Linked DNA regions of Longimicrobium terrae. The protein of the gene in region 1 binds, or shares a complex with, the protein of each later gene. Links are inferred from orthologs where the notes say so. Each region holds a gene or a part of one and is shown on either strand. Other genes may lie near its edges.

The links.
Region 2: rny (region 1) and HNQ61_RS17000 share a complex: the UniProt entries of both Bacillus subtilis proteins name them as parts of the possible RNA degradosome complex. The link is inferred for Longimicrobium terrae from one-to-one orthologs.

The regions. Positions count from the first base shown.
Region 1 is NZ_JACHIA010000002.1:562,985-567,630, forward strand. The notes cover bases 1,391-4,377. They hold rny (ribonuclease Y), read left to right. Parts: upstream 1,391-2,090; coding sequence 2,091-3,665; downstream 3,666-4,377. Other genes in these bases: HNQ61_RS05755 (hypothetical protein), read right to left, coding at 1,391-1,739; HNQ61_RS05765 (TIGR00282 family metallophosphoesterase), read left to right, coding at 4,241-4,377. Also shown: HNQ61_RS05750 (alpha-amylase family glycosyl hydrolase), read right to left, coding at 1-621; more of HNQ61_RS05755, read right to left, coding at 753-1,390; more of HNQ61_RS05765, read left to right, coding at 4,378-4,646. UniProt on the Bacillus subtilis protein: Endoribonuclease that initiates mRNA decay. Initiates the decay of all SAM-dependent riboswitches, such as yitJ riboswitch. Involved in processing of the gapA operon mRNA, it cleaves between cggR and gapA.
Region 2 is NZ_JACHIA010000011.1:1,034-4,456, reverse strand. Bases 633-3,423 are described here. They hold HNQ61_RS17000 (6-phosphofructokinase), read right to left. Parts: upstream 2,686-3,423; coding sequence 1,579-2,685; downstream 633-1,578. Other genes in these bases: HNQ61_RS16990 (plastocyanin/azurin family copper-binding protein), read right to left, coding at 3,211-3,423; HNQ61_RS16995 (metal-sulfur cluster assembly factor), read left to right, coding at 2,842-3,138; HNQ61_RS29640 (GGDEF domain-containing protein), read right to left, coding at 633-1,256. In the rest of the region: more of HNQ61_RS29640, read right to left, coding at 1-632. UniProt on the Bacillus subtilis protein: Catalyzes the phosphorylation of D-fructose 6-phosphate to fructose 1,6-bisphosphate by ATP, the first committing step of glycolysis.

The DNA.
Region 1 (4,646 bases):
GCCGAACTCATCCAGCCAGTAGCGCATTTCGCCGATCATGGCGCGGCGCAGGCCGGGGTTGCCGTAGTCGAGGTCCGCCACGTCCGTCCAGTCGGTGAGCTTGCCGTCCGCGTCGCGCGGAACGGTCATCCGCCCCTGCTCGTCGCGCGTGTAGAACTCCGGGTGCTCGGTGGCCCAGCGGTGGTCCCACGCGGTGTGGTTGGGCACCCAGTCCAGGATCACCTTGAGATTGCGCGCGTGCGCCGCCTGCACCAGCGCGCGAAAGTCGTCCTTGGTGCCGTAGTCCGGATTGACCTCGTGGTAGTCGCGAACCGAGTAGCTGGAACCGAGCGGATCCTTGCGGTTCAGGACACCGATGGGATGGATGGGCATCAGCCACACGACGTTGGCGCCGGTCGCCTGAATGCGGTCCAGCCCATCGATCACCCCGCTAAGGTTGCCCGCGGGCGAAAAGTCGCGGACGAACACCTCGTAGAGCGCAGTGTTGGCCACCCAGCCCTGGTTGGTCGCGCCCGCGGGTCCCGCCGGTGCGGCACCCGGCTGCGCGGCGGTCCGCCCCGCGGGTGCACAGGCGCCGGCGAACGCGCTTCCGGCCACGAGGGCGGCGTACAAACGTCTCATGACGACGATCCGTTCAGCGTTGTCGAGAAATGATCGGTGGAGCCGAACGGTCCCGTCCGGCGGCGCGGAACGTTATCCGCCGAACTATGCGCGGCACAAGAGCACATCGCGCGCATCGTCCCGAGACGAGGTCAGCGCTCGCACGCGCCGGATGGAGCGGGGCGCACCTCCAGGATCTCGTGCACGTCCAGCTCGCGGGGAAAGCGGGATTCCCACCTGCGGGCCAGCCACCGCGGACTGGCCTGGCCCCGCACGGTCACGCGGTACAACGCCGTCGTATCATCGCCCACCGTCCACGCGGGACGCGGCTCCTTACGCTGCCGGTCCCGCAGGTCATCGCCAAAATTCCACGCCTCCCCGGTCCCGCAGGGGTGGAAGGCGGAGTTCCACGCGCCGGTGGTCACGCCCGAGTAGATGCGGACGGAATCGCTCGGACGGATGAGCGAGTCGACCGCGGACAGCGCCTGGTACATCCGGATCGCGTCCGGCGACGTCGGCCAGCGGGGGTGATCCTCGGGATTGTCGTACGCGTACGTGCGGTAGGCGTCCTCGCGGCGCGTTTCCACCCGGAACCCCCATCCGTCCAGCACCACGATGCTGTCCGGCGCGAAGGTGGAGGGATCCGGCAGCGTGTCCAGGCCGTGTTCGTCCATGCGGCGCAGGACGGCGGCCCAGTCCGGTTCGCGGACAAAGCGGGCGCGGCAGAACGCTGTGCGCCACACGCGCCGCATGCCGGCGCAGTTTCCCTGGTGGGAGTAGAGGATCAGGTCGTGAAAAGTCTCGCCCTCCGGGTCGCGGTCCTCCCCGCTGAGGTCGAACTGGGTGGGCCAGTACCACAGGAGTTGGCCACTGACCCCGGCCGGCGTCTGCACGATGCGGTACAGATGCAGCGGATAGCCCATGGTGACGGGCCAGACGCGGACTTCCCGGGTGCCGTTCGGCAGCCGCACCGCCTGCAGCGGCCGTAGCCCGGACAGCCTGAAGAGATCGTTCTGAAGCTCGTTGGGCTGGAACGCGGGCGCGGCCGGCTGGCCGGGGGACGGGAGCGGCCCCGCGTGCCTCCCGGCGTGCGAGCAGGCGGCGAGCGCGGCGGCCACGAGCAGAATGCGGATCTTCATCGCGCGCGGAGGGCAGGGGAGGGGCGGATGACGGGCGGGGCGGATGAACGGCCGCGGCGCTGCTCCGGAAAGTGGAACCGGGGGCGCGGTTCATCAACCCCGTCCGCCGCAACGCACGCAGGCACCGCCCGGATCGGGGGTCGCGGCCGCGCGGAGGCGCCGTGCGGAACGGGGCTCCGGGGCCCGCCCGGGCTTGCCCGGAACCGTGTAGTGGACGTATGTTTTTTTGTTGCGCGCGCGTGACACGGCGCGCCTGAAGCAGAATTCAGTTGCACGGTGGCGGGAGTTCGGCTCTGCCACCGATTCTTTTGGCTACACCCCGCGGCTCCGGCCGCGCTGACATAAAAATCCATGAACATTCTGTTGATCGTCGTGGCCGCGGTGCTGGGCCTGGCCGCCGGCTTCTTTGGCGGGCAGTCCGTCATCCAGGGCCGCCTTCGCGCCAGCCGCGCCACCGCCGAAGACGAAGCCGCCCGCATCCGCTCCGCGGCGGAGGCCGCCGCCGAAAAGGAAGCGGAAAGCCTGCGCAAGAGCGAAGTGCTCAAGGGGCGCGAAGAAGCCATCCGCGCCCGCGAAGCGTGGGAGCGCGAGGAAGCCAAGCGCCGCGACGAGGTGGACCGGCTGGAGCGCCGCCTTCAGGAGCGCGGCGAAATGCTGGACCGCAAGATCCACCAGTTGGATGAAAAGGGCGACGCGCAGGAACGCCGCGCCCAGACGCTTACGGAGCGCGAAAAGGCCGTGGAAGTGGAGGCGAACTCCGTCCACGCCCGCATCGCCGAGGTGCAGCACCGCCTGGAGTCGCTGGCCGGCCTGAGCGCCGACGAGGCGCGCCGGCAGCTCATCCACGACCTGGAAGAAGAGGCCCGCGCCACGGCCGGGCAGCGCCTGCGCGAGATCAAGGAAGAGGCCCGCCGCGACGCGGACCGCGAGGCCAAGAAGATCATCTCGCTCGCCATCCAGCGCATCGCCGCGGACCACACGGCCGAAACGACCGTGTCCGTCGTGTCGCTCCCGTCCGACGAGATGAAGGGGCGCATCATCGGCCGCGAGGGGCGCAACATCCGCGCGTTCGAGCAGGCGACGGGGATCGACGTCATCATCGACGACACGCCGGAAGCGGTTGTGCTGTCCGGATTCGATCCCATCCGCCGCGAGGTGGCGCGCATCGCTCTGGACAAGCTGGTGTCCGACGGGCGAATCCACCCCGGCCGCATCGACGACGTGGTCGCCAAGGCGCGGCTGGACGTGGACAAGGGAATGCGCGAGGCGGCGGAAGAAATCATGTACGAGCTGGGGATTCACGGCGTGCATCCCGAGGTCGTCAAGGTGCTGGGCCGGTTGAAGTTCCGCACGTCGTACGGGCAGAACCAGCTGCTTCACGCCAAGGAAGTCGCGCTGCTGGCGGGAAACATGGCGGCGGAGATGGGCTTCGACACCACGATGGCGAAGCGGATGGGGTTGCTGCACGACGTGGGCAAGGGGATGACCCACGAGCACGAGGGAACGCACGTGGAGCTGGGGTGGAACCTGGCCAAGAAGTACGGCGAGCCCGCGCAGGTGTTGAACGCCATCAAGGCGCACCACGACGAAGAGCCGCACATGTTCCCCGAGTCGTTCCTGGTGACCGCGGCGGACGCCATCAGCGGATCGCGGCCGGGCGCGCGGCGGGAAATGTTCGACACGTACGTCAAGCGGCTGGAGAAGCTGGAGGAGATCGCCACCTCGTTCCCGGGCGTGGAGCGCTGCTTTGCCATCCAGGCCGGGCGCGAGCTGCGGGTGATGGTGACGCCGGAAGTGGTGAGCGACGAGGACATGACGCGCCTGAGCGAAGAAACGGCGCGCCGCATTGAGGCGGAGCTTCAGTATCCGGGGCAGATCAAGGTGGTGGTGATTCGCGAAACGCGCGCGGTGGACTTCGCGCGCTGATCCGCCGGGCGATAGATTGCGGCCTTCCGGGCCGGACGAGGGGGCACGGTACGTGTCCCCTTTGTCGTTGGGGAAGGGAAGACGAACTTCGGAGAGGGGGAGAACGACGGCTCCGTGTGCTTCGGACAGCCCGGCGCGGCGGCGGGCACCCCTCTCCCCCCGGCCCCCTCTCCCGCAAGCGGGGGAGGGGGAGACCTCAGCGCCAGGGCGGATTACGGCACAGGGGCGGTAAGTTCGAACTTTGACGGATTGGGAGAACGGCGGGTCCGTGTGCTCCGGTTGGTTCGGCGCGGCGGCGGGCAGCCCTCACCCCCCGGCCCCCTCTCCCGCAAGCGGGAGAGGGGGAGACCTCAGCGCCGACTGGAGGTTCGGCGCGGATCTCGGGCGGTGAGGTGGTTCAAGCCCCGAACGGGGCGCGAATAGCGCTGTGTCGGGGGTTCCCGCTGTTGGAGCGGCGGATTTATTCGCTCTCGTTCGGTGGGGGCCGCCGGTGGGCCGTCGTGCGCGGCCGCCGTCGCACTCACGCACTAACGCACCCCGCACTCACGCACTTCAGTTCGAAAGGTTCGCCACACGTGAGGATTCTCTTCGTCGCGGACGTCATCGGGTCGCCGGGGCGGCGCACGCTTACCCAGCTTCTGCGCCTCGTAAAAAAGGACGTCAACGCCGACGTGGTGGTGGCCAACGGCGAAAACTCCGCCGGCGGCTTCGGCATCACGCCCGAGATCGTGCGCGAGTTCCGCGAAACCGGCGTGGACGTCATCACCACCGGCAACCACGTGTGGGACAAGAAGGAGATCCTTCCCCTTCTCAAGACCGAGCCGCGCCTGCTGCGCCCGCACAACTATCCGCCCGGCAACCCCGGCCGCGGCTCCGTCGTCATCGAGGCCGCCGGCCGGCGCCTGGCCGTGCTGAACCTGCAGGGCCGCACCTTCATGTCGCCCATCGACGACCCCTTCCGCGCGGTGGACGGGCTGCTGG
Region 2 (3,423 bases), on another replicon or contig:
ATGAGGTCGGGGATCGTCGCCGCGTCGTCCGGAAAGGATGCGACCCCGAAGCTGGCCGTCAGCGTGCGCGGCACCTCGGCGTTGGGCGGCAGCTGCTCGACGACGACGCGCATCTTTTCCGCCAGCCGCGAACCTTCATCCCGCCCCGTCTCCGGAAAGATCAGGGCGAACTCCTCGCCGCCGTAGCGGCACGCGCTGTCGCTGCTGCGGAACGAGTGCCGCACCGCGCGCCCGATGCGCTGCAGCGCGTGGTCGCCCACCTCGTGCCCGAAGTCGTCGTTGATGCTCTTGAACCGGTCGATGTCCAGCAGGACGAGCGAGAGCGGACGCCCGTAGCGCTGGGCGCGCGCCATCTCCCGCTCCAAGATCTCGTCGAAGCCGCGGCGGTTGTGGCAGCCGGTGAGCGGATCGATGGTCGCCTGCGCGCGCAGCCGGTCCAGCAGCTCGGCGTTGCGCAGCGCGATGGCCGACGAGTCCGCCAGCGCCCGCAGCAGGGCCAGGTCGTGCGCCTCGTACGGCGCCTCCGTCATCCGCCGGCCCAGGATCAGCAGCCCCGCCCCGCCATCGCCGAAGTCCAGCGGCGCCACCACCGCCACCTCGGCGGGGACGTGGTCGCGGATCTCCGCATCTTCCGGCGGCACGATGGGCGGCCGCCCGGGCCCGGTGATGGCGTTCACCACCCGCGCCGGGATGGCGAAGGCCACGGACTCGCCGCGGAGCGAGCGGACCGCGCGGCAGGTGTACTGCTCGCCGTCCGTGTGGTACAGCGCGGCCCACCACGCAAAGAACACCTCGCCCACGGAATCCAGCACCAGCCGCACCGTCTCGTCCGCGCCGCGCACCACCGCCAGCGTGCGCGCCACCTGCTGCAGCGCGCCCAGGTGAAAGCGCAGCTGATCCAGTTCCAGCGTCTGCTCCGCCCGCTGCTGCTGCACCGCCCACACCCGCGCCAACTGCTGGGCCATGAGCGCCAGCAGGCGCGGAGCGATCTTCGCCGCCTCCGGGGAAGCCAGCATCTCTCCCTCGCCGCCCGCCGCATGAAAGCGCAGCACGGACACCAGCCCGTCCGCGGCGTCCCCCACGGACAGCGGTACGGGACGCGTGGGCACCAGCAGGCGCGCCGGTCCGTGCGTCAGCAGGCGGATGGCGTCCACGCAGGCCTGCGCGGTGGCGTCGGGAGTTCCGGCCAGGGGAATGGAGGCGAAGGCGAGAACGACCGCCGCCGGGTCCAGGCTTGCGGACCCCACCTCATCCACGGGCCGCGGACGGAGCGGCGCTTCCAACCGAACCGGCATCTGGGACGAGGGGAGCGGGGGACCGCGGACGGGCCGGCGCGGAGAGGTGCGCCGGCGTGGGCTGTTACATGGCTGCTACTGCGAAATAATCCTAACAGCGCCGCAGCCGATCAGACAAGTACGCAAGCGAAAACGAGGCCGCCCACCCGGGCGGCCTCGTCAGCCGCGCAAACCAATCAATCACAACACCTTATGCACGAAGCGACGCGGACGGGGCGAACCTTCCCGAGCATTGCGCGGGTGGAATTCCGCCCCGATCTGCGCAGAACGCCAGACCCGCGGCTCAGTCGCCGAACGAGATCCCCAGCTGGCGCGAGCACACCACCAGCTCCGAATCCAGCGGCACCCGCTTCAGGTCGCGGATGGCGTCGCCCAGCGGCACCGCGCGGATGTGGTTGCCCTGCAGCGCCACCATCGTTCCCAGGCTCCCCTCGCGAATGCAGCGCACCGCGGCCGCGCCAAAGCGCAGGGAAAGGCTGCGGTCAAAGGCGATGGGCTCGCCGCCGCGCTGAATGTGCCCCAGCACCATCGACCGTGCCTCCTTGCCCGTCGCCGCCTCGATCTGCGTGGCCAGGCGGTCCGCGATGCCGCCGTAGCGGCCGGTGCTGTCCAGAAAGCTGGCCTCGCCGTTGGCCGGGCGCGCGCCCTCCGCCACCACCACGATGCTGAAGCGGCGCCCCTGCACGTCGCGCTGCTTCACCTTTTCCACGATGCGGTCGATGTCGTACGGGATCTCGGGGATGAGGATCACGTCCGCACCGCCCGCCAGGCCGGACTCCAGCGCGATCCATCCCGTGTGGCGCCCCATCAGCTGCACCACCATCACCCGCTGGTGCGCCTCGGCCGTGGAGTGCAGCCGGCCGATGGCGTCCGTGGCCACCTCCACCGCGGACTGGAACCCGAAGGTCATGTCCGTGGCGCTCAGGTCGTTGTCGATGGTCTTGGGCACGCCGATCACCGGCAGCCCCTTCAGGTGCAGCGCGTGCGCGATGCTCAGCGACCCGTCGCCGCCGATGGCGATCAAGGCATCGATCTCCCGCTCGCGAAAGCGCTCCACGATCTCGTCGGAGCGGTCCACCTTGCCCCAGGTGCCGTCCGGCTGGCGGACTTCCAGGCCGAACGGGTTGCCGCGGGTGGTGGTGCCCAGGATGGTGCCGCCCAGGTGCGTGATGCCGCGCACCGCATTGGCCGTGAGCGGAAAGAAGCCCGGCTCGTCGTCCACCACGTCCTCCAGCAGCCCCATGTAGCCGCGGCGGATGCCGTACACTTCCCAGCCCTCGCTCAGGGCCGCCAGCGTGGCCGCGCGGATCACCGCGTTCAGTCCCGGGGCGTCGCCGCCGCCGGTGTTGATCGCGATCTTGCGAACTCGGGGCGTGCTGCTGTCGCTCATCGTTCTCGTGTGTCGTAAAGGGGAGTGGGGGCCGGGGAAAGATACGCGACTCACGCGCCCCTGCAACCGGACGCCGGGTTGACAGCCCCGCGTGGCGCGGGTATGGTCCGCCACGCGCGGCCCGCGGCCGCGCATTACGCAGGCACAGGAACACACATGGCGACAGAAGCCGAAATCAAGAAGGCGCTCCGCAAGGTCAAGGACCCGGAGCTGAACCTGGACCTGGTGGTACTGGGTCTCATCTACGACATCCGCATCGACGGCGCCCGCGTGGACGTCACCATGTCGCTCACCTCTCCCGGCTGCCCCGTGGCGGGCCAGCTGCTGGACCAGGCGCGCGAGGCGGTGGAAAGCGTTCCGGGCGTGGAGCACGCCGAGGTGGAGCTCACCTTTTCGCCGCCGTGGACGGCGAACCGCATCAACCCCACCATCCGCGCCGCGCTCGGCCTCTGAGCCGCGGATGACCGGAAACGCAAAAGGAGCCGTCCCGAAGGACGGCTCCTTTTGCGTTGTGAAACCCGCTGCTTACTGAACGGTGATGGAGCCGACCATGCCCATCGCCATGTGCGGCACGCAGACATAGTTGTAGGTGCCGGGCTCCATGGTGACCGTGACGTCGAACGTCTGGCCGGCCTGGTTCAGGTACGGGCTGTCCGCGGGGGCGCTGAAGCCGGCCGGGTTGCCCTGCGCCATCGAGAACGAAACGTTGTGCGCGGCCTGGGCGTCGGCCATGACCCA